3 linked regions of the Chitinophaga varians genome follow. The protein of the gene in region 3 interacts with the protein of the main gene of each other region in a pairwise test. Links are inferred from orthologs where the notes say so. Each region holds a gene or a part of one and is shown on either strand. Other genes may lie near its edges.

Region 1 (3,049 bases), on a different replicon or contig from region 3:
CACCAGGAGTTTGCCAACCGGCTGAACGACCAGGTGGTGCGGGTCATCCATGCCATCAGCCAGGTTTTTAATGCCAGTCACGATACCCTCGCCCTGCTGATGCCCTGGATGGAAGAGCTGCGAGCTGAATGCTGGCGGTTCCGGCGGTTGCTGCATGAAGTCACCTCTTCGCCCGGGCATACCAGCTGCCTTTCGCCGGAGCTGTATGACAGGGTACAGCTGTTTACCATGCAGGACTGTATTTTCATGCAGGACCAGGTGCCTGATTATGCCGCCCTGCAGGAGCTGCACGAAATCATTTCCTCGGTAATGGAGCAGTACAATAACAGCAATGTCCTGTTGCGGAAATCTTTCCTGGAATTTTTGTTGACCATGGAGCCGGAAGCCTGAGCCGAAAGCCACGCCGGTGGCTTCCATTTTTCTCTTACTGAATTTGTGCGTATTTTCGGCGCTCGCGAAAGCGTTGCAGTCATATGGAGAATTTTATCGTTTCAGCCCGTAAATACCGTCCACAGAACTTTTCAACAGTTGTAGGACAAGCACATATCACCACCACGCTCAAGAATGCCATCCGCAATAACCAGCTGGCGCACGCTTTTCTGTTCTGCGGACCCCGTGGAGTAGGGAAGACCACCTGTGCCCGTATTCTGGCTAAAACCATTAACTGCGAGAACCTGCAGCCCGATGGGGAAGCCTGTAACGAATGCCATTCCTGCAAATCCTTCAATGAAGGCAGTTCCTTCAACATTCACGAGCTGGATGCCGCCTCCAACAACTCGGTAGACGATATCCGGACGCTGGTGGAGCAGGTACGTTTTTCCCCACAGGCCGGCAAATACAAGATCTATATTATAGATGAGGTGCACATGCTGAGCTCATCTGCCTTCAACGCGTTCCTTAAAACGCTGGAGGAGCCACCTTCCTACGCGATCTTTATTCTCGCCACCACAGAGAAACACAAGATATTACCGACTATTCTAAGCCGGTGCCAGATATTCGATTTCAAGCGGATCACCATACAGGACACCGTAGACCACCTGAAAGAGATCTGTGACAAAGAACATATCCAGGCAGACGCTGACGCGCTTCACCTGGTAGCGCAGAAAACGGACGGCTGTATGCGTGACTCGCTGAGCACGCTGGACAAAATCGTAAGTTTCACCAGCGGCCACCTTACTTATCAGAATACGCTGGAGCACCTGAACATCCTGGACTATGATTATTTCTTCCGGATCATGGACACCGTGTTGCAGCAGGACGTGGCCACTGCCCTGTTAATATTTGATGAAATTTTACAGAAAGGTTTTGAAGGGGACAACTTCCTGAACGGCTGGGCCGAATTCCTGCGCAACCTGTTGCTCAGCAAAGAAGAGAAAGCTTTTCACCTGGTAGAAGTGTCCGGCAACCTGAAAGACCGTTATAAACAATTATCCGGCAAAATCAGTCCGGCCTACCTTATTACCGCCCTCCACCTGCTCAATGATACGGAGATCAACTACCGGTTGGCCCGTAACAAGCGCCTGCATGTGGAGATGGCGCTGATCAAGCTGTGTTACCTGCAGCAGGCCGTTAGCCTGGTGAGCGATGACAACAACGGGGAGGTGTCAAAAAAAAAGCTGGTAGCTGACGGAACGCCACCACAGCGGCTGAGAGCTCCGGGTGCGCAACCCGCCGCTGCCAAACCGGCGACTACAGCCAGCATTGCGGCCCAGTCGCCCGAGACCGCCCGGTTGACCGTAGACAGCACTCCTGCCCCTGCCACCGCTGTGCCCACACAGCCTGTAGCAGGCAATCCCGGTAGCCAGACAGCCGGTCCGGCAGCTGTGCCCGCAGGGAATAATGCAGGCACAGGGAATACGCCGGTCCATCAGCCGGTGGCACCCGCACAGACCGCCCCTGTCGCCAGCGCAGGAGCTACCAATACCACATCCGCCGCCAGTCAGGGCACTTCCGCAGCAGGCTATGCCACAAGTGGCAGTCAACCTGCCACTGCTACCGCAGGCGCCAAAACAGCCGCACCAGCGAGCAAGCTGACCGGTCTGGCCGCCATGAAAGAAGCGCTGGCCGCCAAACAGCAGACCAGTGCACAGGTGCAGAGCATCCCATTGACGGCCGGTGCGCTCGAAGTTTACTGGGAAGAGTTCATTGACCGGTTCCGTCAGGCCAATAAAATGACCGTAGTGAGCAATCTGGCGCTGGCCGTATTGAAGTTGCTCGGAGCCACCGAAATTGGTATTGTGAGCCGTAACATCGTACAGCACCGGTTCATGGAAGAGGAGAAAATGGCTATTTCCGAGTTTTTCAAGCAGAAATTCAATAATCCGACCCTTGTACTGACCCTTCAGCTGGACGAGAGCCAGCAGGTACAGGACATCGGGCCGGCACCTCTTTCCAGCAGGGAGCAGTTCCAGCACATGGCGGAAAAATATCCCCTGGTAAAAGAGTTAAAAGACAGGCTTAATATGGAGCTCGATTTTTAATTGAGATTCACTTATTATATCTTAACGATCATTAGACATTTTTAAACCGTTTAGCATTCCTTCTTTGCGTTTTTGCGCAAAAACATGTAGGTTTGAGCAAAATTTTTAATAAACACTATGGCAGAAGTTATCAGAATGCCCCTCCTGAGTGATACGATGACGGAAGGGGTGATTGCGGAATGGCATAAAAAGGTGGGCGATCAAGTAAAGGCAGACGATGTTATTGCTGAAGTGGAGACGGACAAGGCGACGATGGAAGTAATAGGCTACGTAGAGGGCACATTACTGTACATTGGTGTGGAAAAAGGCAAAGCAGCCAAAGTGAATGGTATTATCGCCATTGTAGGTAAACCAGGCGAAGACTATAAACCTTTGCTGGAAGGTAATTCCGGCGAAACCGCTGCGGCACCTGCCCAGCAAGCCGCCGCTGCGCCGGCACCACAAGCTGCACCGGCCGCCGCCGCACCTGCTGCTGATGATGCTGCATTAAAAGAAGCACTGAAAAATGCGACTGTTATCCGTATGCCGCTGCTGAGCGATACGATGACAGAAGGAAAAATAGTTGCCTG
Region 2 (2,992 bases), on a different replicon or contig from region 3:
ATCTGTGCTCCGGCTGATCACCTGATCATGGACGGACCGGCATTTACCTCGGCCTGCCTGAACGCCCTGCTGTTTGTACAGAAACACAGCGCCCTGTTAACGCTTGGCATCAAACCCACCCGCCCTGATACCGGGTACGGCTACATCCAGTATGAACCGCAACAGGTGGCTGACAACGTTTATAAAGTCAAAACATTTACCGAAAAGCCCAACCTGGAACTGGCCAAAACCTTCCTGCAAAGCGGCGACTTCCTCTGGAATGCCGGCATCTTCGTATGGAATGTGAAAACCATCCTCGCTGCTTTCCGGGAATACCTCCCCGAAATAGATGAGCTGTTTGAACAAAGCACATCAGCCCTGAACACACCGGAAGAAAAGGAAGCCATCGAAAAAGTATATCCGCAATGCACCAATATCTCCATCGACTATGGTATCATGGAGAAAGCTGATAACGTGTACGTGATCCCTTCCAACTTCGGCTGGAGTGACCTGGGCACCTGGGCCTCCGCTTACGAAAACCTGGAAAAAGACTACCTGGGCAACGCTGTACAGGGAAAAAACGTGGTAGTAATAGACGCTACCAAGTGCATGGTGAAAGTGCCAAATGAGAAACTGGTACTGCTGCAGGGCCTCGATGAATTTATCGTGATTGATACAAACGACGTGCTCCTAATTTGCCGGAAAGACAATGAGCAGCAGATCAAGGAATATGTGGCGGAAATCAAGCGCAACAAAGGCGAAAAATATCTCTAGTCAATTACGAATTACAAATTACGAATTACGAATTAATACAAAGGAAGAGGGACTTCCTAATTCGTAATTCGTAATTTGTAATTCGTAATTGATTTATGTATGTCCAAATTACCACACACAGGAACCACCATTTTTTCCGTTATGTCAGCCCTGGCAGCGGAACACAAAGCCATCAACCTGTCACAAGGCTTCCCCGACTACGATTGCAGCGATGAACTAAAGGAAATGGTCAACCAGGCCATGCAACAGGGGCACAACCAATACGCGCCCATGCCCGGCCTCTTGCAGCTCCGCACAGCTATCGCGGCCAAAATCAGATCGCTGTACCAGCAAACCATCAACCCGGACACCGACATCACCATCACGCCAGGCGGTACCTATGCCATTTATACGGCTATTGCCACCTACATTCATCCGGGAGATGAAGTGATCATATTCGAGCCGGCATATGACAGCTATATCCCCAATGTGCTGGTCAACGGTGGCAAACCGGTGCTAATATCGCTTTCTTTCCCGGATTACCGGATTGACTGGCAGGAGGTGCGCCGCAAGATCACTCCCCGCACCCGCATGATCATGGTTAACACACCACACAACCCCACCGGCAGCATTCTTCAGGAAGAGGACATGGCCGAACTGGAAAAGCTGGTAGCAGAACATAACCTGCTGGTACTATCAGACGAAGTATACGAACACCTGGTATTTGACGGCGCCCGCCATCTCAGTGTGCTGCGTTATCCTGCCATCTATAAAAACAGCTTTGTCGTGTTCTCCTTTGGAAAGGTCTTTCACAATACCGGCTGGAAGATGGGCTATTGCGTTGCGCCCGAGCATCTGATGAAGGAATACCGGAAGGTACACCAGTACCTTTGTTTTTCAGTGAACACACCAATGCAGTACGGATTGGCCGAGTTCCTGGAAACACCGGCACATTACCTGGAACTGCCGGCATTTTATCAGCAAAAGAGAGATTATTTTCTGGAGTTGATGAACGGCTCACGGTTTACACCACTGGCCAGTCAGGGAAGTTACTTTCAACTGATGCGGTATGATCAGATATCTTCGGAAGGAGACAAGGAATTTGCCACCCGCCTGACCAAAGAATTTGGCGTAGCGGCGATTCCGGTTTCCGCATTCTACCACGATGGCAAAGATGATCATGTAGTGCGTTTCTGTTTTGCCAAAAAAGAAACGACGCTGGAACAGGCGGCAGCACGCCTTAGAAATATATAGGAATTTAATTATTGGGAAATTTAGTCAATGTGCTTAGGAATCTACACTCCTCAGACGCCCGCTAAATATCAAAATAAAAATACCCAATGACAAGATATAATGGGGCTTCGACAGCCGCCAGACAGGTACCCCTATAAAAACCGGCCTGGCCTGGCTATCTCGGCCCCATTAATATCACAAGCAAACATACGTCTCCTCACAAGGAGACTTTTTATTAAACGGCCATGGCCGGTACCGTTTCCTTATCTTTTTTGAGGATCAGCGTGTGTTCCATAAAGTTGACAACGCCGGTTTCCACGTCGTACATGGCGCCCACGATGCCTACGTCCCCTTTCAGGATCATGTCACGCAGAATATGGCTCTGTTCCATGATAGCCTGCACAGAGCGTTCAATATGAATGTTCGTCACGGCCTGCACAAACTCCGGATTTTTGGAGGTGCGGTTTTCGGTGACAGTTTTTTCCGCAAAAACAGACGGGGTGATTTTATTCAGCAGACCGGTGAGGTTGCCCATTTCCACCGCGTCGCAGGCGCCACAGATAGCGCCGCATTTGGTGTGTCCCAGTACTACGATGAACTTGGAGCCGGCTGCTTTGCAGGCATACTCCAGGCTTCCCAGCACATTGTCAGAGATCACGGCGCCCGCCAGGCGGATACTGAAGATATCGCCCAGGCCCTGGTCGAATACCAGTTCAGCGGAAGTGCGGGAGTCCATACAGCTTACAATGGCAGCCATCGGCCATTGCCCGTCGCGGGTGTCGTTTACCATTTGCAACAGGTTACGGTTGATGCGGAGGTTGTCCACAAAACGCAGGTTACCTGATTTCAATAATTCCAAAGCTTGTGTCGGTGTAATCTCACTCTGTGATACTTTATTCAATGTTTTCATGATTGTTCGTTTTGATGGGTGAATGAAGGGAGGAAGAGAGCATGGTTTCCGGTTTCTCTTGCCTCTATTTACGCTATAAGCCGTTTAGTTCAACTGTAATTCTTTTAATAATTCCTT
Region 3 (4,300 bases):
GCGCATATTTAAACTGCCAGCTCTGGGCATTTTCCAGGTTGGCGCTGGCATAGGTAACATTTTTACCGATGCTCACATTTTTGTTGTTGTTATAGGAAGAAGAGCCGTGCGTGCGCCCCGGCGTATTGATATGGTCCAGGAAGGTAATGCGGCGGGATTCAGACACGGTCGGCGTGTTGCCATGTTTCACGGTACTTTTTTTGATGGTAGAACAGGAACCTAATGCCATTGCACAAACCGATAATTTCATCCATAAATGTCCCTTAATACTCATCATAGTGTCTGGTTAAAAAAATTTTGCGCTAAAATATTGATTTATGACTAATTATGAACGCAAATAATGGATTTTTATTGAACCAAATTCTATCGTACTTTTGACGCCTGACGAAACAGCTTAGCAGATGATCTTTTCCCACTTACACGTACACACGCAATTTTCCTTACTGGATGGTGCAGCCGATATCAAATCACTGTACAAAAAAGCCATGGCCTCCAATCAGCCGGCACTGGCCATCACGGACCATGGAAATATGTTTGGTGCCTTCCAGTTTGTGGCAGAAGCGTATAACAACAAACTCAATCCCGGTGATCCAAAGGATAAAAGACTCAAAGTAAAACCCATCGTGGGGTGTGAGTTCTATCTCGTGGAAAACCGCCACAAACGCGCCTTCACACGCGAAGAGAAAGATATCCGTTACCATCAGGTGTTACTGGCCAAAGACGACGAAGGATACCGTAACCTGATCAAACTCTGTTCTCTTGGTTATATGGAAGGCCTTTATGGCAAATATCCGCGTATCGACAAAGAGCTGATATTACAATACCACAAAGGCCTGATCGCCACTACCTGCTGCCTCGGCGCCTCCGTGCCTAAAACCATCCTGCGCAAAGGAGAAGAAGAAGGCGAAAAGGAATTTAAATGGTGGCTCGATATCTTCGGTGACGATTTTTATGTGGAAATGCAGCGCCATGGCATCCCTGAGCAAGACCAGGTCAACCATGTGCTGCTGAAATACGCCGCCAAATACAATGTGAAAATCATCGCCTCCAACGATTCCCACTACGTGGACCAGGCAGATGCCAACGCACACGACATCCTGCTCTGTATCAACACCGGCGAGAAAAAAAGCACGCCTACCAACAAAGAATTTTCTGACGACGAAGCGGCACCTAAAAACACCCGCTTCGCATTCTATAACGATCAGTTCTATTTTAAGACCACGGAGGAAATGACCGCGCTGTTCCATGACCTCCCACAGGCAATAGACAACACCAACGAGATCGTGGACAAAGTACAGCTGCTGGACCTGAAGCGCGACATCCTGCTGCCCAACTTTCCCATCCCGAAAGAGTTCCTCACGCAGGACCAGTACCTGCGGCACCTCACCTACGAAGGCGCCCGCACCCGGTACCGGGAAATGACCGCGGACATTGAAGAACGTATCAACTTTGAATTGCAGGTAATCGAAAACATGGGTTTTGCCGGTTACTTCCTCATCGTATCGGACTTCATTAAAGCAGGACGTGACCTTGGCGTATTCATCGGCCCGGGCCGTGGTTCCGCCGCCGGTTCAGCCGTGGCCTACTGTATCGGCATCACCAATATCGACCCGATCAAATACAACCTCCTGTTCGAACGTTTCCTCAACCCGGACCGTAAGAGCATGCCCGATATTGATACGGACTTCGATGATGAAGGCCGTCAGAAAGTAATTGACTACGTAGTACAGAAATACGGCCGCAACCAGGTAGCGCAGATCATCACCTACGGTACCATGGCCGCCAAAATGAGTATCAAGGACGTTGCCCGTGTAATGGACCTGCCACTGGTGGAATCCAACTCACTGGCCAAACTGGTGCCGGAAAAACCCGGCATACAGCTGGACCGTATCTTCAACGCCCCGTTGGAAGGCGACAAGAGCCTGGCAGATAAAGAAGGCCTCGCCGGCGAAGACATTGAAAACGTAAAACGCCTTCGTGAACTGATCAAAGGAGAAGACCTGCAGGGCGAAGTGCTCCGCGAAGCCTGCGTACTGGAAGGGTCTGTCCGTAACACCGGTATCCACGCGGCTGGTATCATCATTGCCCCGCAAGACCTGTACGACCTCATCCCCGTATCCACCGCCAAAGACTCAGACCTCCTCGTTACCCAGTTCGAGGGCAGCATCATCGAATCTGCCGGCGTAATCAAGATGGACTTTTTGGGCCTGAAAACCCTTACCATCATCAAAGGCGCTCTGGAACTGATCCGCATGAACCATGGCGTGGAAATTGAAATCGACAATATTCCGCTGGACGACGCGCTGACATATGAACTGTACCAGAAAGGCGAAACCAACGCCACGTTCCAGTTCGAGTCGCCCGGCATGCAGAAATACCTCCGCGAACTGAAACCGGACCGTTTCGATGACCTCATCGCGATGAACGCCTTGTACCGTCCGGGACCGCTCGAGTACATCCCGTCCTTCATCCGCCGTAAACACGGACTGGAGCCGGTTACTTTCGACCTGCCGGACATGGAGGAACACCTCGCGGAAACCTACGGTATCTGCGTATACCAGGAACAGGTAATGTTGCTCAGCCAGAAGCTGGCCAACTTCTCCCGTGGTGACGCGGACATTCTCCGTAAAGCGATGGGTAAAAAACAAATCGCGGTACTGAACAAGATGAAGGCCCAGTTCATGGAAGGTTGCGCCTCCCATGGCTACGACCTGAAAGTCTGCGAAAAAGTATGGACCGACTGGGAAGCCTTCGCCTCCTATGCGTTCAATAAATCGCACGCCACCTGCTACGCTTTCGTCGCCTACCAGACCGCTTACCTCAAAGCCCACTACCCTTCCGAATACATGGCGTCTGTACTGAACTGCGCCAGCAACATTGAGAAGATCACCTTCTTCATGGAAGAATGTAAACGCATGGGCATCGACGTATTGCCGCCGGATGTGAACGAATCCCTGAAAGGTTTCGCGGTGAACAAAAAAGGACAGATCCGTTTCGGCCTCGGTGGCCTGAAAGGCGTGGGTGAAGCCGCCGTGGAAAACCTCCTCGAGGAAAGGAAAAAAGACGGCCCTTTCAAAACAGTGTTCGACTTCATCAAACGTGTGAACCAACGTGCTGTCAATAAAAAATCACTCGAGGCCCTGATTATGTCCGGCGCTTTCGACTGCTTCCCCGAATTCCACCGGGCACAGTATTTCCACAAACCGGAAAACGAGCCCATGAACGGTCTTGATAAAATCGTGAAATTCGGCCAACAGGTGTCCGCAGGCTCTTCCAACCTTGGCAGCCTCTTCGGTGCTGAAGACATGCCGGACGTGGAACCACCCAAAATTCCCAACTGCGACCCCTGGCCGCTGATCATGAAGCTCAATAACGAACGGGACATTACCGGTATCTATATCTCCGGCCATCCGCTGGATGATTACCGTTTTGAACTGAAGCATTACCATATGAACAACGTGCAGGAGCTTGTGGAGTACCAGGCAGAGATCAGCACGCCCGGCAGTTCCGGCGGCCGCTCCCGCGAACGGAATTTCCGCCTCGCAGTGTATGTCACCAATGCCCAGGAAAGGATTTCCCGCAACAACCGGCAGTTTGGCATTATGACGATAGAAGACTACAGCGGCAAATTTGAATTTGCCCTGTGGAGCGAGGACTTCATCCGGTTTGCACCTTACCTGAAACCCGGCCTCTGCCTGTTTATCAACGGCGGCTTTAAATCCAAGCGCTTTAATGACAACGAATACGAGTTTAAGGTAAGCAGCATCCAGCTGCTGCAGGAAGTGAAGAAAACACATACCAAACAGGTGTTCCTGGCCACTTCCCCTAAACTGCTGAACCGCGAAACGGTAGACTTCCTCGTGGAAAACATCAACCGCTATCCCGGTAACAGTCAACTGCATCTGCAGCTGGTAGATATAGACGATAATCTGCAGGTAAAAATGCATACTTTCAACAGAAACATCGAGATGAATGACGAGTTGGCGCATTTCCTGCGAAAACAACCGGACCTCGATGTCTATATCGAGATAATCAATAAGTAAGATGTCAAAAAAGCAGTAATTTGCACTCGGTTCAAGTTTTGATCATATACACCAGTAGACAATCAAAAACAATCATTAATAAACACCTTTAAATTATAATATCTTATGGCTTTAGAATTCACAGACGCGAACTTCCAGACGGAAGTGCTGGATTCCGATAAATTAACAGTAGTTGATTTTTGGGCAGAATGGTGCGGTCCCTGCCGGGCTATCGGACCAGTTATTGAAGAACTGTCTAAAGATTACGCTGGTAAAGT

Evidence for each region. The genes of interacting proteins can lie anywhere in the genome.
Region 1: the proteins of dnaE (region 3) and HGH92_RS07515 interact in binary tests that used the Escherichia coli proteins (3 or more experiments, as listed by UniProt). The link is inferred for Chitinophaga varians from one-to-one orthologs.
Region 2: the proteins of dnaE (region 3) and HGH92_RS11695 interact in binary tests that used the Escherichia coli proteins (3 or more experiments, as listed by UniProt). The link is inferred for Chitinophaga varians from one-to-one orthologs.

Annotation. Positions count from the first base shown.
Region 1 is NZ_JABAIA010000001.1:1,862,805-1,865,853, forward strand. What follows is about bases 1-2,976. They hold HGH92_RS07515 (DNA polymerase III subunit gamma/tau), read left to right. Parts: upstream 1-473; coding sequence 474-2,480; downstream 2,481-2,976. Other genes in these bases: HGH92_RS07510 (M48 family metallopeptidase), read left to right, coding at 1-390; HGH92_RS07520 (pyruvate dehydrogenase complex dihydrolipoamide acetyltransferase), read left to right, coding at 2,598-2,976. Outside these bases: more of HGH92_RS07520, read left to right, coding at 2,977-3,049. UniProt on the Escherichia coli protein: Part of the beta sliding clamp loading complex, which hydrolyzes ATP to load the beta clamp onto primed DNA to form the DNA replication pre-initiation complex.
Region 2 is NZ_JABAIA010000001.1:2,868,883-2,871,874, forward strand. The notes cover bases 1-2,919. They hold HGH92_RS11695 (methionine aminotransferase), read left to right. Parts: upstream 1-852; coding sequence 853-1,986; downstream 1,987-2,919. Other genes in these bases: HGH92_RS11690 (mannose-1-phosphate guanylyltransferase), read left to right, coding at 1-753; HGH92_RS11700 (carbonic anhydrase family protein), read right to left, coding at 2,201-2,875. In the rest of the region: HGH92_RS11705 (SulP family inorganic anion transporter), read right to left, coding at 2,960-2,992. UniProt on the Escherichia coli protein: Shows aminotransferase activity with methionine and histidine as substrates, and to a lesser extent also with phenylalanine.
Region 3 is NZ_JABAIA010000002.1:1,992,408-1,996,707, reverse strand. Bases 17-4,243 are described here. They hold dnaE (DNA polymerase III subunit alpha), read left to right. Parts: upstream 17-401; coding sequence 402-4,043; downstream 4,044-4,243. Other genes in these bases: trxA (thioredoxin), read left to right, coding at 4,149-4,243; HGH92_RS22830 (C40 family peptidase), read right to left, coding at 17-277. Outside these bases: more of HGH92_RS22830, read right to left, coding at 1-16; more of trxA, read left to right, coding at 4,244-4,300. UniProt on the Escherichia coli protein: DNA polymerase III is a complex, multichain enzyme responsible for most of the replicative synthesis in bacteria. This DNA polymerase also exhibits 3' to 5' exonuclease activity. The alpha chain is the DNA polymerase catalytic subunit.